Regions from separate parts of the Pseudoalteromonas sp. A25 genome, predicted to be linked through region 3. Evidence: predicted binding sites of a transcription regulator. Region 3 holds the regulator's gene; each other region holds the start of a gene.
What was found. The regulator LexA, encoded in region 3, represses DNA repair genes until DNA is damaged. The targets are predictions, from matches to a motif close to TACTGTATNNNNATACAGTA.
Positions count from the first base shown of each region.

Region 1: a site for LexA is predicted at 1,490-1,509, ahead of GDK41_RS04510 (DNA topoisomerase III). Genes of this name have one in related genera too.
Region 2: a site for LexA is predicted at 2,542-2,561, ahead of imuA (translesion DNA synthesis-associated protein ImuA). Genes of this name have one in related genera too.
Region 4: a site for LexA is predicted at 2,196-2,215, ahead of ruvC (crossover junction endodeoxyribonuclease RuvC). Genes of this name have one in related genera too.

Region 1 is NZ_AP021846.1:1,008,136-1,012,358, reverse strand. Features, by position in the region: gene GDK41_RS04510 (DNA topoisomerase III) at 1-1,471, opposite strand, end outside; gene GDK41_RS04505 (methyl-accepting chemotaxis protein) at 1,591-3,693, opposite strand; gene GDK41_RS04500 (Na+/H+ antiporter subunit G) at 3,958-4,223, opposite strand, start outside.
Region 2 is NZ_AP021846.1:2,115,492-2,119,714, forward strand. Features, by position in the region: gene GDK41_RS08945 (polysaccharide deacetylase family protein) at 1-325, shown strand, start outside; gene GDK41_RS08950 (Y-family DNA polymerase) at 444-1,847, opposite strand; gene imuA (translesion DNA synthesis-associated protein ImuA) at 1,844-2,524, opposite strand; gene GDK41_RS08960 (serine protease) at 2,670-3,881, opposite strand; gene GDK41_RS08965 (ATP-binding protein) at 4,208-4,223, shown strand, end outside.
Region 3 is NZ_AP021847.1:363,761-367,983, forward strand. Features, by position in the region: gene GDK41_RS18175 (PAS domain-containing sensor histidine kinase) at 1-247, shown strand, start outside; gene GDK41_RS18180 (response regulator) at 250-666, shown strand; gene GDK41_RS18185 (two-component system response regulator) at 659-1,579, shown strand; gene lexA (transcriptional repressor LexA) at 1,737-2,354, opposite strand; gene GDK41_RS18195 (type 1 glutamine amidotransferase domain-containing protein) at 2,680-3,351, shown strand; gene GDK41_RS18200 (glutathione S-transferase family protein) at 3,361-3,969, shown strand.
Region 4 is NZ_AP021846.1:2,369,897-2,374,119, reverse strand. Features, by position in the region: gene aspS (aspartate--tRNA ligase) at 1-1,527, shown strand, start outside; gene GDK41_RS10080 (TfoX/Sxy family protein) at 1,856-2,140, shown strand; gene ruvC (crossover junction endodeoxyribonuclease RuvC) at 2,257-2,778, shown strand; gene ruvA (Holliday junction branch migration protein RuvA) at 2,787-3,404, shown strand; gene ruvB (Holliday junction branch migration DNA helicase RuvB) at 3,410-4,223, shown strand, end outside.

The sequences.
Region 1 (4,223 bases), on a different replicon from region 3:
GAGGTGGCTGTGTATGCTTTTCTTGTACTTGTGCATCCTGGCAAAGTAATGGCTGACCTTCAGCTAAGGGGGGCAAAAAAACGGACTCTTGCTCATCACTTAGCCTTTTCCTTCCAAACAATGTTTTAAACCCTTCATTGGTTACTTGTTTAGCTTTAGCAATAAACAGCCCGCCAGAAATCAAAATTTCAGCCACCGTTTCATTATAAGTATATGCTGGGTAAAACTGGGCAAGATACATTGTACAAATGAGTTGATAAACCTGTTGCTCGTTGTGTCCAAGTTGAGCCGATTTTAATTTTTTACTCGTCGGGATTATCGCATGATGTGCAGCAACTTTATTATCGTTCCAACATTTAGACTTAATCGACAAATCAGCATTATTCAGTTGGTTTTTTTCACATCCCTGATTATTTTCCACAGCCGATAGTACTTGTTCTTTTTCGTGATAATGCGCGCTTGGCAAATAACGATTATCAGAGCGTGGATAAGTGATCAACTTATGTTTTTCGTAAAGACTTTGGCATACGTCTAGCACCTGCTTTGCCGACATACCAAAACGTTTATTCGCATCTATTTGCAGCGCAGACAAATTATAAGGTAGAGGCGCAAACTGTTTTTTTGGTTTTTTAGTTAATTTAACAACTTCAGCTGGCTGCCCTGTTATTCTTGAAGCTACATTTTCAGCCAGCCCTTTAACTAACACCCGCTTTTCATCATCCATATATGGGCTGCAAGCGTCACTAGGTTGCCACTTAGCCATTAGAGGCTCATTCTTGTCAGTGATTAGATGCGCCGAGACTTCGTAAAAAGGCTTTGAGATAAACCCTGCTATTTCTTTGTCTCTTTTAACCACAAGCCCTAATACTGGCGTTTGCACTCTTCCCACCGATAACACACCTTGATAGCCTGTTTTTTGTCCTGCTAACGTATATGCCCGGGTGAGATTCATACCATACAACCAATCAGCTCTCGCTCTAGCAAGAGCTGACACACTCAAAGGTACAAATGACTGATTAGACTGTATTCCTGTCATGGCACGCTTTACCGCGTTCACGTTAAGGTCACTTATTAATAATCTCTGGACGTTCTGTTTTTGTGCGTTTGTTAAACCAACATGCTGGAGTACTTCATCGACGAGCAACTGCCCTTCTCTGTCGGGGTCGCCAGCGTGAACAATCGTGCTTGCACGTTTAATTAACTTTTTGAGTACACCAAGTTGCTTTTTAGTTTTAGTCTTTGCTTTGAATTGCCAAGTATCAGGCACAATTGGTAGGTCTTGAAACTGCCATTTTTTATATTTCGGATCATAATCTTCTGGTTCGGCTTGCTCCAGTAAATGTCCTATACACCAAGAAACAATACTGCCATCACCTACCTCGATAAAGCCGTCTTGCTTTTTGTGTGGCTTGGGTAAAGCATCTGCAATTGCCCTACCCAAAGAAGGTTTTTCAGCGATATAAAGTTTCATGGATAAATCGAGCCCAATAACTGTATGAATAAACAGTTATCATAAATTATACCGTTCAATAATGCCAGTATGTATAAGCACAACGGCACTGCGTCTCTCATAGGCACGCAGTGTCTGATTTATCTGGTTTTGAGAAGATTTAATTGCGTATGCTTTTGCTCAACAATTTGGGTCATCTTACTCGCAGCCTGTTCTACTTGATCTGCTAATTGCGAAAGCTCCACTGCAGCATCAGCAATCCCTGTTGTGTTAGTATTAATTTCTTCAGTTACAACACTTTGCTCCTCTGCCGCTGTTGCTATTTGAGTTACTTCATTTGAGATATTCGACAACATCGCTACCATGCTTCCCATCGCATCTGCAGACTCCTTACAATAAGAGACAGCTTGTTCACCTTGAGCAACTGAACTCTCTATAATGTTCTCTGATTGATGAACTTCATGCGTTAAGTTATCTATCAACTTACTAATGTCATTAGTTGAGTCATGTGTCTTAGAAGCCAACGCTCTTACCTCATCAGCAACCACTGCGAAACCACGACCTTGCTCTCCGGCTCTTGCAGCTTCAATGGCAGCATTAAGTGCCAGTAAATTAGTCTGCTCAGCGATTGCTCTGATCACGTCTAATATCTGTGAGATATCTGCGCTTCGCTCTACTACTTTTGTGATTGCGTGCTTTGCATCTGACACTTGAGACGCCATTGCCTGTACCGTCTCTGTGGTTTTTACAATACTAGACTCACTCATTTGTACTTGATTAGCAGCTTCGTTAACGCTTTGCGCAGCTTGTTCTGAGGAGCGGGCAACTTCGGATGCAGTTGCACTTAGCTCATTGATGGCTGCCACAACGCTATCAATCTCATTATGTTGGTTTGCCACTTTGTTTTTAATATTTATGGCCAACTCGGTCGTTTCAAATGACTGTTGATAAGATTGCTCCGCAAGTTTTTTAAGATCATCAATCATATTACGAAGCTTGTAGGTAAATGAGTTAAACCCATTCGCCAACGCTATCAACTCACCGTGACGACTAACCTCTAGCTCATGAGTTAAATCGCCCTCACTACTTGCTAGGTTTTCTATTCGCTGCTGAATATGTGTCAACGGTTTAATAATTGTATTGATTAATATCATTGCGACTAAAATACCGATAGCCGCAATGATAACACCAACCACTAACATAGTTTGACTCAGCGAGTCAGCTGATTCTTCAAGCTCAGTAGCCAAAGACGTTGCACGCTCAAGTACCACTTCCTTTGGCACTTCTATTAACAATGACCAAGTAGTATTTGCCAACTTAATCTTAATTGGAACGGCTACTGCTATATCATCGCCAATTTCAATAGGATCTTCAGAATTGTGCAGTCCCATTAGTTTTTGAGCACGCGCCTGTGGCATTGACTCTTTGAGTGGTCTTGCTAACTTATCATAGTGGCTAGCACCAACAACGAGACCCAATTCACTAAGCAGTGTTACCTTAGCCGCACCTTGATAAAGAGAGCCTGATAGCTCTTCTACTTGCTGCTGGAAAATCGGCAGGTTAACATCTACACCAACCAAACCCACAAACCGTCCACTCGCTTGCACTGGTACTGTTAATGAAGTCATTAACGTCCCATCATATAAGTATGGCTCCATGATGCAGGGCGAATTTTTATCACGTGCGCATAAATACCATTCAGCTTCTCTCAGCCCAAACTCGTTTCTAGAGTCCAAATACTTATCTGCAGCTGAAGCTACTGTTTGTTGGGTAACACCAGCAGAATCTCGGGTAAAGTAAATCTCTAAAGTTCCATCTTTGGCGACTGAATGACTTGCTCCAGTACTGTACTGGTTATCTAGGTTATCATATCCATTTGCCTCAAACTGGGCATACATAGAAGAAACAAATTGGTTTTGCTTCAAAGCACCAGCAACTGCTTTTTGCACAACTTCACGCGGCAGAGGCTGAGATTGTGCGCTATCGTTTAAAACCCCCGCAAATGTATAAGGCACTCGGTATGCTTCATTAACAAAGCCTGCGATACGCTGAGCATAAAAGTTACCTTGAGCAGTTAAACTTCGTTGCGCCTCATCATATATTGCACGTTGCACTTGTCTATTTTGCTTTTCATTTTGGGCACCTAAATTTAGCCACATATATAGTGTAAGCAGCATGACCAACGTGGTAACTAAAACACCGACAAACACAAGTAGCTTGCTTTTTATAGATGTATGATTCATGAGTTTCCTTGTAAAAATGAAAACAAACAGCTTGATCTAAATGCTCTAGGTAGAACAGGGCAAGTTTGTCATAGCAAAACATTTGCCTCAGATAATGCAAGATCACCCTTACCTAGCTTGAATAGCATCTGCTTATTAAACAACACGCTGATTGTATATATTAGACAGCACAACATAAAGATAGCGAATGTTCAACCGTGTGCTTTCGATAAAAGCAAAAAAGGCACGACTTGTTGTTGTGCCTTTTTATTCTACTTTGCAATGTTAAACATCATCTTCAATGTTATCTTTTCCAGAAGTACGCTCAATACTTTTTAGTTTGTGATGAATAGCAGACTTGATGAGCATGTAACCACTGATTGGCGCGGTCAAAAGCAGGAAAATTGAAATAAGTATCTCTTTAGCACTGATCCCATCTTGTAATTGACTAAAGTAAATCATAGCCGCAGTCAACAAGCTGGCCATACCCAGAGTAGTTGCCTTAGTGGGCCCATGTAAACGCATAAAAAAATCTGGCATTTTTACCAAGC
Region 2 (4,223 bases), on a different replicon from region 3:
CCATGTCCACTTAAATAAAGTGAGTAAACATGATGCATATGAGGAGATCACGGGCAGTAAACAAACATTAGAAAACATGTTCCAGACTGAAGTATCTGACTTTTGTTACCCGTATGGTGGCTTTAATCAAGCTAATATAGAGCAAGTTAAAGCAGCGGGCTATGAAACAGCAACCACCACAATCCGTGGTAGAGCTAACTACAATGCTACCCGCTCTGACTTGTTCACTTTACCGAGAGTGTTTATCCCCTACCACACTTGGCCACTGCGCTTTTACCAAAAAAGCTTTAGTGCCTACGAAGATAAAAGAGTGCATAAGTCATAAGTTACCTCGGCTGTAGATACGTGATTGCCCATTTCAAAGACATATTGGGTTGTACCAGCAGCCCTCTTATCGTTTTTACTCAATATTTTTTAATACTATGCCAGTTCACTACCGACGACTAACAAAATAGTCCGTGCACAAACCAGCGCTGTGATGGCTCTTTATAAACCCATAACCACTGTCCTTGTGCGTTTCGAGCAATATAATAATCACGCTCTACAACATGATTATCCCACCAGCCAGTACACACTCTTTCTGGCCCCCAGTAAATTACAACTTTTTCTTGTAAAGGCGTCGCGCGCGGCAATAACATACTCGGCCTTTGTTGCTCTGGCATGCGCTGCAACTCGATACTTTTAACTAAAGGCTTACTGGGAGAAAATGAACGCTCGGGTCGATGATCGGCATAAACTTCAAACCCATGTACAGCTTGCTCACCCAACTTAGCCTGTAGCCTTGCCACAAGTTCAGCGGCATCTATCCCTTCACTGTTAGGGTCAAATAACGACTGATTCCCATATTGATTATCGACAAAGTCTTTAACCGATAATGTGATAGCTTGTACTGGTGCGGATAAATGAATATTAGAAAGTTTTAACTCTAAGAGTGATTGCCAAGCTTTCGCACAACCTTCTCCTTTCGCTGTTGCCACTTGCAATACTAATGGTTCTTGGTCTCTTAATTGCAGTTCTAAATGAATTTGCAGCGCAAGTTTGTTTCGCTGCCTTAAAAATAGCGCGAGTTGCTTTAATAACTTACCCAGCGGTTTTGCCAACCATTGCAAGTTTTCTAATTCATATAATAAAGTCAACTGGCGAGAAAATACCAAGGCAGGAACATAATAAGTTAAGGGATGTTGTAATTCGCCTTTAAGGCGCCCTATATATTGCACCAACTCAATATCAAACCGTTTAGCTAGATCAGCAATGGAAATGTTGAGTAGTTGCGACAATATAGTAATACGTAGACGTTGTAGCTTTTCACATGTTTTTTGAGGAAGCTCTGTACTTTGTAAAGTAATGCCCATTATTTGCGCCATAAGCTCTTTGGCATTATCAGTTACAAGGTTTTTTTTACCTTGCGCAAGTAACTTTGCAACCAGCACCGAGTAACCCGTGGCAAAACTATAGCTCAGCTTAAAATCAGCTAAATGCTGCTGAATATGGTGCCAGTAATTGTCTAAGCTTTTATACAAAGACAGCATATTTGTTACCTTGAGTGCAATACCATTCGGCGGAAACAAGCAGATATCGGCTGTTACTAAGTACAGCCAACTAGCGATTTCTTCTAACTTGGCACTTTCTAAAGATTCATCATAGGCAACCACCTGTAGGTTTTCACATAAACTTGCTGCACTTGCCAACCCCATCCCCAGCTTAACACCTGTTTTGAGTGCACAATCAGATACCTGAACAACCTGATTAGTGTGGCTATTCACCACCACAATAGCAGGCTTCCCCGGTTCACAAAGCAGGCTATCTAAGTGCAAATGTTCAAAATGAATATATAACCACAATGTCATTTGGCTATCCGAAATGATGCCGCAAAAGACATTACATTGCCGCTTTCTAGCGCTACAGGCACTAGCTGTGGCCAGTATTCTGCTAAATTAAGTACAAAGGTATTTTTAGGCCAGCCCCCTTTTTGTTTTTTGACTGTGATCGCCATACCTTGCTTATGAGCCGACAAGGCTAAACACAGCGTCACAGGTAATGAAAAAAGCGACTCATTGATAGATCTGAATAAAAACAGTGAGGAACCGCCTTGCTCTGATGCAAGCTGTAATCGCTTAGCTTGTGATATTGTTAATGTGTTATGCCATAACAAAACACTGCTACAAGTATTACTTTTTAAACACTGCTCACTGGCCCAAAGCGCTTCTTTTTCTAATTTTGGCTGGATCAATAACAATTGCTGACTATCAAAACCTAGGTGATATAACTGATGAGCATTCACATGAGCCGGTGGATTAATAAACACAATTAAGTCTTTTTGTGCTTGCAAATAAGACAACCAAAGTTTTAACTCACCAATGCCACTTGGCGATTGCACTTCAATGATCCCCTGTTTAGGTAAGCCCCCCTGTAACTGTTCATCAAGTACAGCAATACCTGTACTAATGCGTTCAAACGATTGAGCCTGTTCACTCCCCTGCCACAGCCATTGGCGATGTTGCAGTAAATCTATTATTTCGCTCATACATATCAAAATCAAAATACTGTACATTTAAACAGTATAATTATTTATGCATAAACTGCAAGATCAAACAAAGCGGCATAGTCTCATACGAGAGACAAATAGAAAAGCCTGCCAAAGGCAGGCTCAATACTCAGGGAAAGAGTTTTTAATGCGAGAAAACGGTCAGTTCAACTTTTGCAAAGTCAGAGGTATCACTCAAACTAATGAGCCACTCTCCTGCTTTTGGAAACTCAATAACCAGCATTTCGTCATTACCCGTGTTTGTTGAAGAATAAAAAGTAATATCTTCATCAAACCAAAACTCATTTGCTTGCGTATTACCATCATTTTCGGGCTGCTGATATTGCGCACTGACATCAACATCGCCTTCACCACCTCGGGTTGCAATATAAACCACATTAACACCTTCAGGCACATCAAGTACAAACTGCAGAGCATCATTACCCACTTTATAATTAACGGTCTCTTGAATGGCAAGGTAGGTCTGCTCAGTATCACCATTGCCTGTACCACCGTCGCTCCCACCGCCTGATACAGGCTCATTACCTGCCATCGCGCTATCAATCCAACTTTTTAAAGCAGCAACATTGGCATATACACCATACTTATTCTCTTGTGCACAGCCTTCACCCCAGCTAACTACACCTACTTGAATAAATTCGCTACCGCGTTGGTATACGAGTGGGCCACCACTATCACCTTGGCACGAGTCTTTCCCGCCTTTTTGAAAGCCGGCGCAAAGTTCAGTGTCTTGCACCGAACCATTGTAAGCTTGTGCGCTATTACACACAGCATTACTTACATAAGGCACGCTTACTTCCATTAATTTATCAGGTGCTTGTCCACCGTAACTGAGCGTACCCCAACCTGACACAGCCAAACTGGTGCCGGGTTTAATTGTTGAATTAAAAAAGGTAGGCTCTGCCAGTTTAATAACCTTGGCATTCTTGTCCGTTATTTTCTCTTTTAGTTTTAAAACAGCCACATCTTTTGACAGCCCAGGATACTCCTGATTGGTATACGTTTTATCTACTACAATTGCTTGCCCAGAACCATCTTTCAGGCTATGAGCACCTACACGTACCTGTATTTCCGGTGATTCTCCATTTACCCCTTCCAAACAGTGTGCCGCTGTTAACACTAAATTATCGGCAACAAGCGAGCCGCCACAGAAATGCTCTCCACCAAGACTTTGAACCGACACTTGGTATGGACGAGAGTGTGGCGTCGCCTCATTACCACCGACGATTCTGATGGAATCTGAAAATTGCTGTGATTTAAGTTTTGTACTAGCGTCGCCCGCAGTTACAGAGCAGCTCAGCATAATGGCAATTGCAGTAAGTGATTTTTTTAGCATAGTTATTTACCTTAATAATGAATGTTGATGATTGCCTTTCAGCGAAGCCATTATTGCGTGGTGGTATGTACAGCTGTAGTGCTTAAATTCATCAGAAAGTATCGGTTTGTAGCCCGTTGTCGCACTCAAATTTAAAGAAGGCTTGAGTATGAAAGCGCACTAAGCATTAAAATCAAGACCTAATTACTGTGTACAAACGGCTACAATTGGATACATAACGCTAAATTACGCTGCTGGTATATCCTATGCAATTTAGGCAAAATGAACCTTAGCGCACGCTTTATACGACACACAGACAAATGCATAATATTTTTTTTAGAATTTACATGGGCATACTCTTAG
Region 3 (4,223 bases):
CGAACTTAGAGACAATCAAATCATCATATATTACCAAGACAATGGTATAGGCATTCAGGAACCATATTGGCAGAGTATCTTTGAGCCATTTAAACGGTTAGACAATGGAGTAACATATTCAGGCAGTGGTATCGGATTAGCTATGTGCAAAGAAATAATAAAACTGCATAACGGGAGTATTGCGTGTCGAAGTCACAAGAGTAACGGTACCACTTTTATTATTAACCTACCAAGCACTCGGGGGTAAGTATGGATATAGTATTAGTGGATGACGACACCGATGATGTTTACCTATTTACAACTGCATGTGAATACATTACTCCAAAGCCAAATCTGATCGTATTACAAAATGGTGAACAGCTTTTGGAATATATAGATACTCACGGTCTCAAGGGAGATAAGCTCTATCTTGTAGACTTAAACATGCCAAAAATGGGGGGGCTAGAAGCCTTAAAGCACATTAAGCAAAGGGGCTTGGTCAATAAGTTATGTATAATTAGTTACACAACATCGAGTCAGCCTTCTGATATTGAACACGCTTTCTCGTTAGGCGCCAAGTCATATATAACAAAACCTAGTAAGGTAGTTGACCTAATTGAGCTGCTCGAAGTGCTTACTAAATACTGGTTCACTTACAATCACTTTGCTAGGAGCAACAATGAATAAATGGCTAATTTATCTTTTAGAAGATAATGAAGATGATATTTACTTAATACAGCAGTTCCTCGTGAACCATAATGGGCGTCATCAGTTTAAGCTTAAGTCTTTAAAAAACCTTGCTACATTAAAATTAGCTACACGGCAATGTTCACCTGACATTCTGCTCATTGACCTCAATTTACCAGACAGCTCAGGGCTCAACACTCTTATTACCGTCAAACACTTCGTGCCAAACATTCCCATCGTTGTGCTCACTGGCGACTCAAATGAGAGAATTGGAGAGCAAACCATCCAGTTAGGTGCTCAAGATTACATTCCAAAACATGAACTAACGAGTTCTCTGTTAGCTAGAACAATCATTTTTTCAAAAGAGAGATTCGAATTGCAGCGTAATCTAGAGAATATGGTTGTAATGGATAAACTCACTATGCTCAATAACCGAGGCTCATTCGATAACGAACTACATAAGTATGTTCAAGATGCTATCAGGTACGATACAAGTTTTGGTTTGCTGTTTATCGATTTAGATAACTTTAAAGCCGTTAATGATGAGTTAGGGCATCAAGCTGGAGATCAGCTCTTAAGAGGCATTGCTGCGAAACTAAAAATGTTTCGTCGAACATCTGATTTTGTAGCCAGGTATGGTGGAGACGAGTTCGTTATAATCGCGCCACATATAGCGGACAAAAACCAACTCATGAAACTGGCACAGCACAAGTATAGCTTACTTGCCGATAATTACTGCATCGAAGGAAGCAACAATCAAATCCATGAAATACACCTAGAAGTGAGTATAGGCGCGGTACTCTTTCCTGATGATGGCGAAACCGAAAGCAAATTAATACAAAACGCCGATGCCTCGATGTATGAAGCAAAAGAAGCGGGAAAACCTTTTCGAATATGCAAGGACAAAGATTGACGAACACATATCATCGTAAATATCAGCTGCTTTCCATCACGCTTTCAGTAGAGCTATGCAGGGCCATAAAAAGCCATCATAAATAGATATTGGATGAGGCTCGTCAATATATCTCTGTATCAAATACTCGGAGCACGATCAAAAAACTTCTGCAATATCAAACCCAGCTATTATTTCGAATAATGCCGACAGCAAGGCCCTCAATCTCAAAAGACTGATACTCCAAATCAACAGTGATTGGCGAAAACTCTTCATTTTCAGCATGTAAAAGCACTTTTTTCCCCGCCTTCTCCAATCTTTTAACAGTTACTTCATCTTCAACTCTAGCAACAACAACCTGACCATTTTCTGCAACTTTAGTACTGTGAACTGCTAGCAAATCTCCGTCTAAAATACCTATATCCTTCATACTCATACCATTTACTCTGAGTAAGTAATCGGCTGCTGGTTTAAATAAGTGAGCATCAATTTGGCAATGCGTTTCTACATGCTGCTGCGCTAAAATCGGCTCCCCAGCAGCTACGCGCCCAATCAGAGGTAGTCCTGGATCTTCTTTCTCTATTTCTTCAACTAATCTAATCCCACGGCTCGCACCAGGCACCATTTCAATCACACCTTTTTTGGCTAGCGCCTTCAAGTGCTCTTCGGCTGCATTCGCGCTTTTAAACCCTAGTGCTTCTGCAATCTCAGCTCGAGTCGGAGGCATTCCCGTATCTTTAATAAACACCTTGATTAGTTCAAATACTTGTTCTTGTCTTTTTGTAAGTGGACGCATACAACTGGTTTTCCATACAGTACATTTACTGTGAGTATATACAGTTAATAGAAAATCGCAATGGGTGAAGGGGAAATATCAAAGTATTATTTCTAAACTAACAATATGCTTTTAAATTCCTTTTATACAAAAAGGTACGGTCTCTGTTTTTTTATCGACTGACCACGTTTATCAGCTGTATTTGAACCTTAATAACGTCTGCTCGATGTTATTTTTGCTATACAGCAAAAGTGTTTCGCCATGCCTACTCATTGTTATTTTTAAAAGATCAATATAGTGTGAGATTCATCTCATTGTCGATGGCGTTTATACAAAGGTAATCATTATGAAAAAAGTACTTATTCCAGTTACTAACCATGCAACACTAGGCACTACAGAACAGGCAAATGGTACCTATGCTCCAGAACTAACGCACGTGGTTCATGTATTGAACAGCAACAGCATTGCGTTTGATATTGCCTCTATACAAGGTGGCAAGGCGCCTCTTTACGGCACAGACATCGAAGGCGATGACGTGAATAGCCAAGTATTAAGTGACTCTTCGTTCAAAGCACAGATCGACAATACCTTAGTCGCTTCACAGGTGAATATTGAAGATTATGATGCGATTTTCTACCCGGGTGGCTTTGGCTTATTATCTGACTTAGCAATCAATAAAGACATTGGGGGCATGGCAGCAAAACATTATGAAGCGGGCGGTATCATTGCAGCAGTATGCCATGGCCCAGCGGCATTATTACCAATTACATTAAGCAATGGTGAGCCTTTACTTGCTAACAAACACGTTACCGCATTTACCCGAGAAGAAGAAATAGACTTTGGCACTATTAATGATATTCCATTCTTATTAGAAGAATCGCTCACTCGTAACGCAGCAAAATACAGCAAAGTACAACCTTGGGGTGAATTTGTAATTGAAGATGACCGTGTCATTACAGGCCAAAATCCAACAAGCGCTCATGCTGTGGGCGAAGCTTTAGTAAAGCTATTGTCATAAGAGCTGAAAATGATAAAAGTACACCACCTAAATCAATCTCGCTCAACGCGAATTTTATGGCTATTAGAAGAGCTTGGCCTGCCCTACGAAGTTGAGCGGCACGAACGTGATAGCGCAACGCGTTTGGCCCCAGCAAGCTTGGCAAAAGTTCACCCACTAAGCAAAGCACCTATTATTGAACATAATGGTTTGGTGCTTTGCGAGTCGGGCGCAATCATTGAGTATATTCTTGATCAAGCACCAAGTGAGTATTTGCGCCCAGAGAAGGGTTCCAAAGCATACTTTCAATACTTAGAGTGGCTGCACTTTGCTGAAGGGTCTTTAGGCTTGCCAATTATTGCCCGTTTACTTATGAACATGGAACAGCGAGATGGCACCAAACCGATGGATGGTTATATCAGCAAAGAGTTAAACCTAGATTTCTCATATATAGATAATGTGCTTGCAAAGCAAAACTACTTCGCTGGCGAGCAGTTTTCTGCCGCTGATATTATGATGACAATTTCGTTAGAAATCGCCGATAGCTTAAATTTACTTGAAGGGCACGATAATATCACCCGCTATCTTGGTGATATGCAAAGTAGAGAAGCGTATAAAAAAGCCCGCGCGTTTGGCTAATGAGTTAAGTTTTCATTATTCAGTTTTAAAGGTTTAAACTCGCGACGCTGTTATGTACAGAGCGCGAGTTTTTCATTTATAAATGCTGGCGTTTTGATTTGCTTTGGACCTATTGTGTTTGCAAAATAGTCAAAGGCGCATTGTCTTCAAACAACCGTGCAAAATACCCCTAAAAGTGGTATTGATTATCACACTGAGTAACGCTGCTTGTATGTGAGGTCCTCACTTTAGCCGATAACTAACGGGGGCATGCT
Region 4 (4,223 bases), on a different replicon from region 3:
AACAAAGATATGGCAACGGGCGAAGTTGAAATATTAGGCACCGGTTTAACCATTATTAACCGCGCAGAGCCTTTACCACTCGATTTTAACCAGCAAAACTCAGAAGAGCGTCGTCTTAAGTATCGCTACTTAGACCTACGTCGTTTAGAAATGAGTGACCGTATCAAGCTTCGCGCCAAAGCGAGCAGCTTTGTACGCCGATTCTTAGATAGTAACGACTTCTTAGATATCGAAACACCGGTACTGACTAAAGCAACGCCAGAAGGGGCGCGTGACTACTTGGTACCAAGTCGCGTTCACAAAGGTAGCTTCTACGCGCTTCCACAGTCACCGCAGCTATTTAAACAGTTGCTGATGATGTCGGGTTTTGATCGCTACTATCAAATTGTTAAGTGTTTCCGTGACGAAGATTTACGAGCTGACCGTCAGCCAGAATTTACCCAGATCGATTTAGAAACGTCATTTATGACGTCTGATCAAGTGCGTGAAGTGACAGAGCAATTGATCCGTGAAATGTGGCAAGAGCTGCTCAACGTAGACTTAGGCCAGTTCCCAGTAATGGCATACAGCGAAGCGATGCGCCGTTTCGGTTCAGATAAGCCAGACTTGCGTAACCCGATGGAATTGGTTGACGTTGCTGATCTTGTAAAAGATGTAGAGTTTAAAGTTTTATCAGGCCCTGCAAGCGACGAAAAAGGCCGCGTAGCGGTGTTAACAGTACCAGGTGGTGCTCAGCTTTCTCGTAAGCAAATTGACGAATACACTAAGTTTGTTGGTATTTATGGTGCTAAAGGTCTTGCATGGATGAAGGTCAATGACCGTGACGCGGGCGTTGAAGGTGTGCAGTCACCAATCGCTAAATTCTTAAATGAAGAAGTGATCACGGCACTACTTGAGCGCACTAACGCACAAACGGGCGATATCATTCTGTTTGGTGCTGATAAGCGCAATGTAGTTAACGAAGCAATGGGTGCATTACGTTTGAAAGTAGGTCTTGATCTTGAACTTACTGACTTAAACAAATGGGCGCCGCTTTGGGTTGTTGACTTCCCAATGTTTGAAGAAGATGACGAAGGCACGCTGCATGCAGTACACCATCCGTTCACTGCACCAAAAGACATTTCTGCGGCAGAGCTAGAAGCCAACCCTGCTGAGGCGATTTCTGATGCGTACGATATGGTTCTAAACGGCTATGAAGTTGGTGGAGGTTCAGTTCGTATTCACAACAACGAAATGCAACAAGCCGCATTTAGAGTTTTAGGCATTAATGAGCAAGAGCAACAAGACAAGTTTGGCTTCTTGTTAGATGCGCTGAAGTACGGTACACCACCTCATGCAGGCCTTGCATTTGGTCTTGACCGCTTAGTGATGTTGCTTTGTGGCACTGATAACATCCGTGATGTTATCGCATTCCCCAAAACAACACAGGCATCATGTCTAATGACCAACGCGCCAAGTGTTGCCAACCCTGATGCGCTCAAAGAGCTGGCGATTAGTGTTGAACAAGCTCAGCTAGATAGCGAATAATTAAGCAAATTATTTTGCAATAGGCGACTTCGGTCGCCTTTTTTGTTTTCGGCTATTATAGTGAAATAGCTTTAACGCAACGCTAAAACCACAGTGGGAAGCACACCTATTATATAGTGCTAAGCATTAGCTACTGCCAGTGTTTACCTTGTAATGCCCCTTCTAAAGCATGAGCTTGGTCATCGATGGGCAATAATCGTGTTTGGAATGAAAACTGCGACAGCGTTGTACCTAGCCGAGGGGTAAATGCGGGTTGCTTGCTGTACACAATCGAAGATGAAATTGAGCATTGTAGCTAAAAAAAGCGCTACATTGTCGGAGAACTCAAATGATAAAATTAGCTGATTTACCAGGGCTTGGCCCTAAATCAGAGCAAATGCTCATAGAGTCCGGCGTTGACTCCGTTGAGGTACTCAGAGAAATAGGTTCAGTACGCGCTTTTTTAAGAGTAAAGCATAACCAAGGTCGGGTAAGCTTAAATCTGCTTTATGCTTTAGAAGGGGCATTACAAGGTAAGCATTGGTTAGATATTGCTAGCGAGAAAAAAGCAGAGTTGTTGATGACACTAGAGGAACACGAAGAAGTAGAAAAGCGACTTTCAGACGCTTATTAATATAGCGATGTGAGTTTAATTACATGATTGACACAGTGCGTTTCTCCCGATATATAACTGGTAATTCATACAGTATTTTGGCATTATGCTGTTAAAGAAAAAAAAGAGTAGATGCATTGGCAGTTATTTTAGGCATAGACCCTGGCTCTCGATTTACAGGCTATGGTGTGATCACACACCAAGGTGCGAAGTTTCAGTATCTTGGCAGTGGTTGCATTAAACTCGGTGAGCACGACTTTCCCACCCGTTTAAAAATGATTTACCAAGGGGTAAGTCAACTTATTGAGCAATTCTCTCCAACTAGTTTTGCGATTGAACAAGTGTTTATGGCACACAATCCCGATTCGGCTTTAAAGCTTGGCCAAGCACGTGGTGCCGCTATTGTTGCGGCTACAATGCAAGATGTTGAGGTGAGTGAGTATTCTGCACGGCAAGTTAAACAAGCGGTGGTGGGGACTGGGGGTGCTAAAAAAGAGCAAGTTCAAGAAATGGTTAAGCGTCTTTTGAAGTTACCAGGTACGCCTCAGGCCGATGCCGCGGATGCGCTTGCAATAGCGATATGCCATGCTCACTCACAGCAGAACTTAATTCGTTTAGCGGGTAGTGCGACCAAGACAGTGCGAAGAAGACTAAGGTAGGATTTAATATGATCGGAAGATTGAATGGCACGTTATTAGAAAAACAACCGCCAGAGATATTGCTTGATGTAGCAGGCATTGGTTATGAAGTGCAAATGCCTATGACCTGCTTTTATGAGTTACCCAATATAGGAGAGCAAGCTGCGGTTTATACGCATTTTGTGGTACGTGAAGATGCGCAGTTGCTATTTGGGTTTAATCATAAAAAAGAAAGAGCGTTATTCAGAGAGCTAATAAAAGCAAATGGTGTTGGCCCTAAACTTGGCTTGGCTATTTTATCTGGTATGTCGGCTGAGCAGTTTATTCAATGCGTTAATAACGAAGATGCAACAACATTAGTGAAAATCCCTGGTGTAGGTAAAAAAACAGCTGAACGCTTAGTACTTGAGATGAAAGATAGACTCAAAGACTTTGGCCATGATTTGCTAACGCCATATAGCGATTCGACTATACTAGAGCCAATGCAAAATCCAACAGTTGCCGACACCCCTGCAGACGATGCAATCGCTGCCTTATTGGCTTTAGGCTATAAACCAGCTCAAGCGCAAAAAGCAGTTAAGAATGTGTCGCAACCAAATATGAGCACTGAAGCGTTGATTAAAGAAGCGCTTAAATCAATGATGTAACCTTTATGATAGAAGCCGATAGATTAATAGAGCCAGAAGTACAAGGTAATGAGGATGTGGTCGATAGAGCGATACGTCCTAAACTACTGAGTGACTACACAGGCCAGCCGCATGTTAAAAAGCAAATGGAGATCTTCATCGAAGCGGCGAGAACACGAGATGAAGCGCTTGACCATTTACTGATTTTTGGTCCACCAGGGTTAGGTAAAACAACATTGGCGAATATTGTTGCCAATGAGCTTGAGGTGAATATTAAAACTACCTCAGGACCAGTACTTGAAAAAGCGGGGGACTTAGCTGCACTTCTTACTAACCTTGAAGAAGGTGATGTGCTATTTATCGATGAAATTCACCGCTTAAGCCCGCAAGTTGAAGAGATTTTATATCCAGCAATGGAAGACTATCAACTCGATATTATGATAGGAGAAGGTCCGGCTGCGCGTTCAATAAAACTGGATTTGCCCCCGTTTACGCTGATCGGTGCAACTACTAGAGCCGGTTCATTGACATCACCGCTTAGAGACAGGTTTGGTATTGTTCAACGTTTAGAGTTTTACTCTGTGGCTGACTTGTCAAAAATTATCTCTCGCTCTGCTTTTTACTTAGATCTGACTATAAGTCCTGAAGGGGCTGATGAAATAGCCAAGCGTTCTCGAGGTACGCCGCGTATTGCAAACCGGTTATTGAGGCGTGTTCGTGATTTCGCTCAAGTAAAAGGGGATGGCAAAGTGTCAGTTGACATTGCGCAGCAGGCGCTTGACATGGTTGATGTAGACAAATGTGGCTTTGACTACATGGATAGAAAGTATCTGCTCGCCA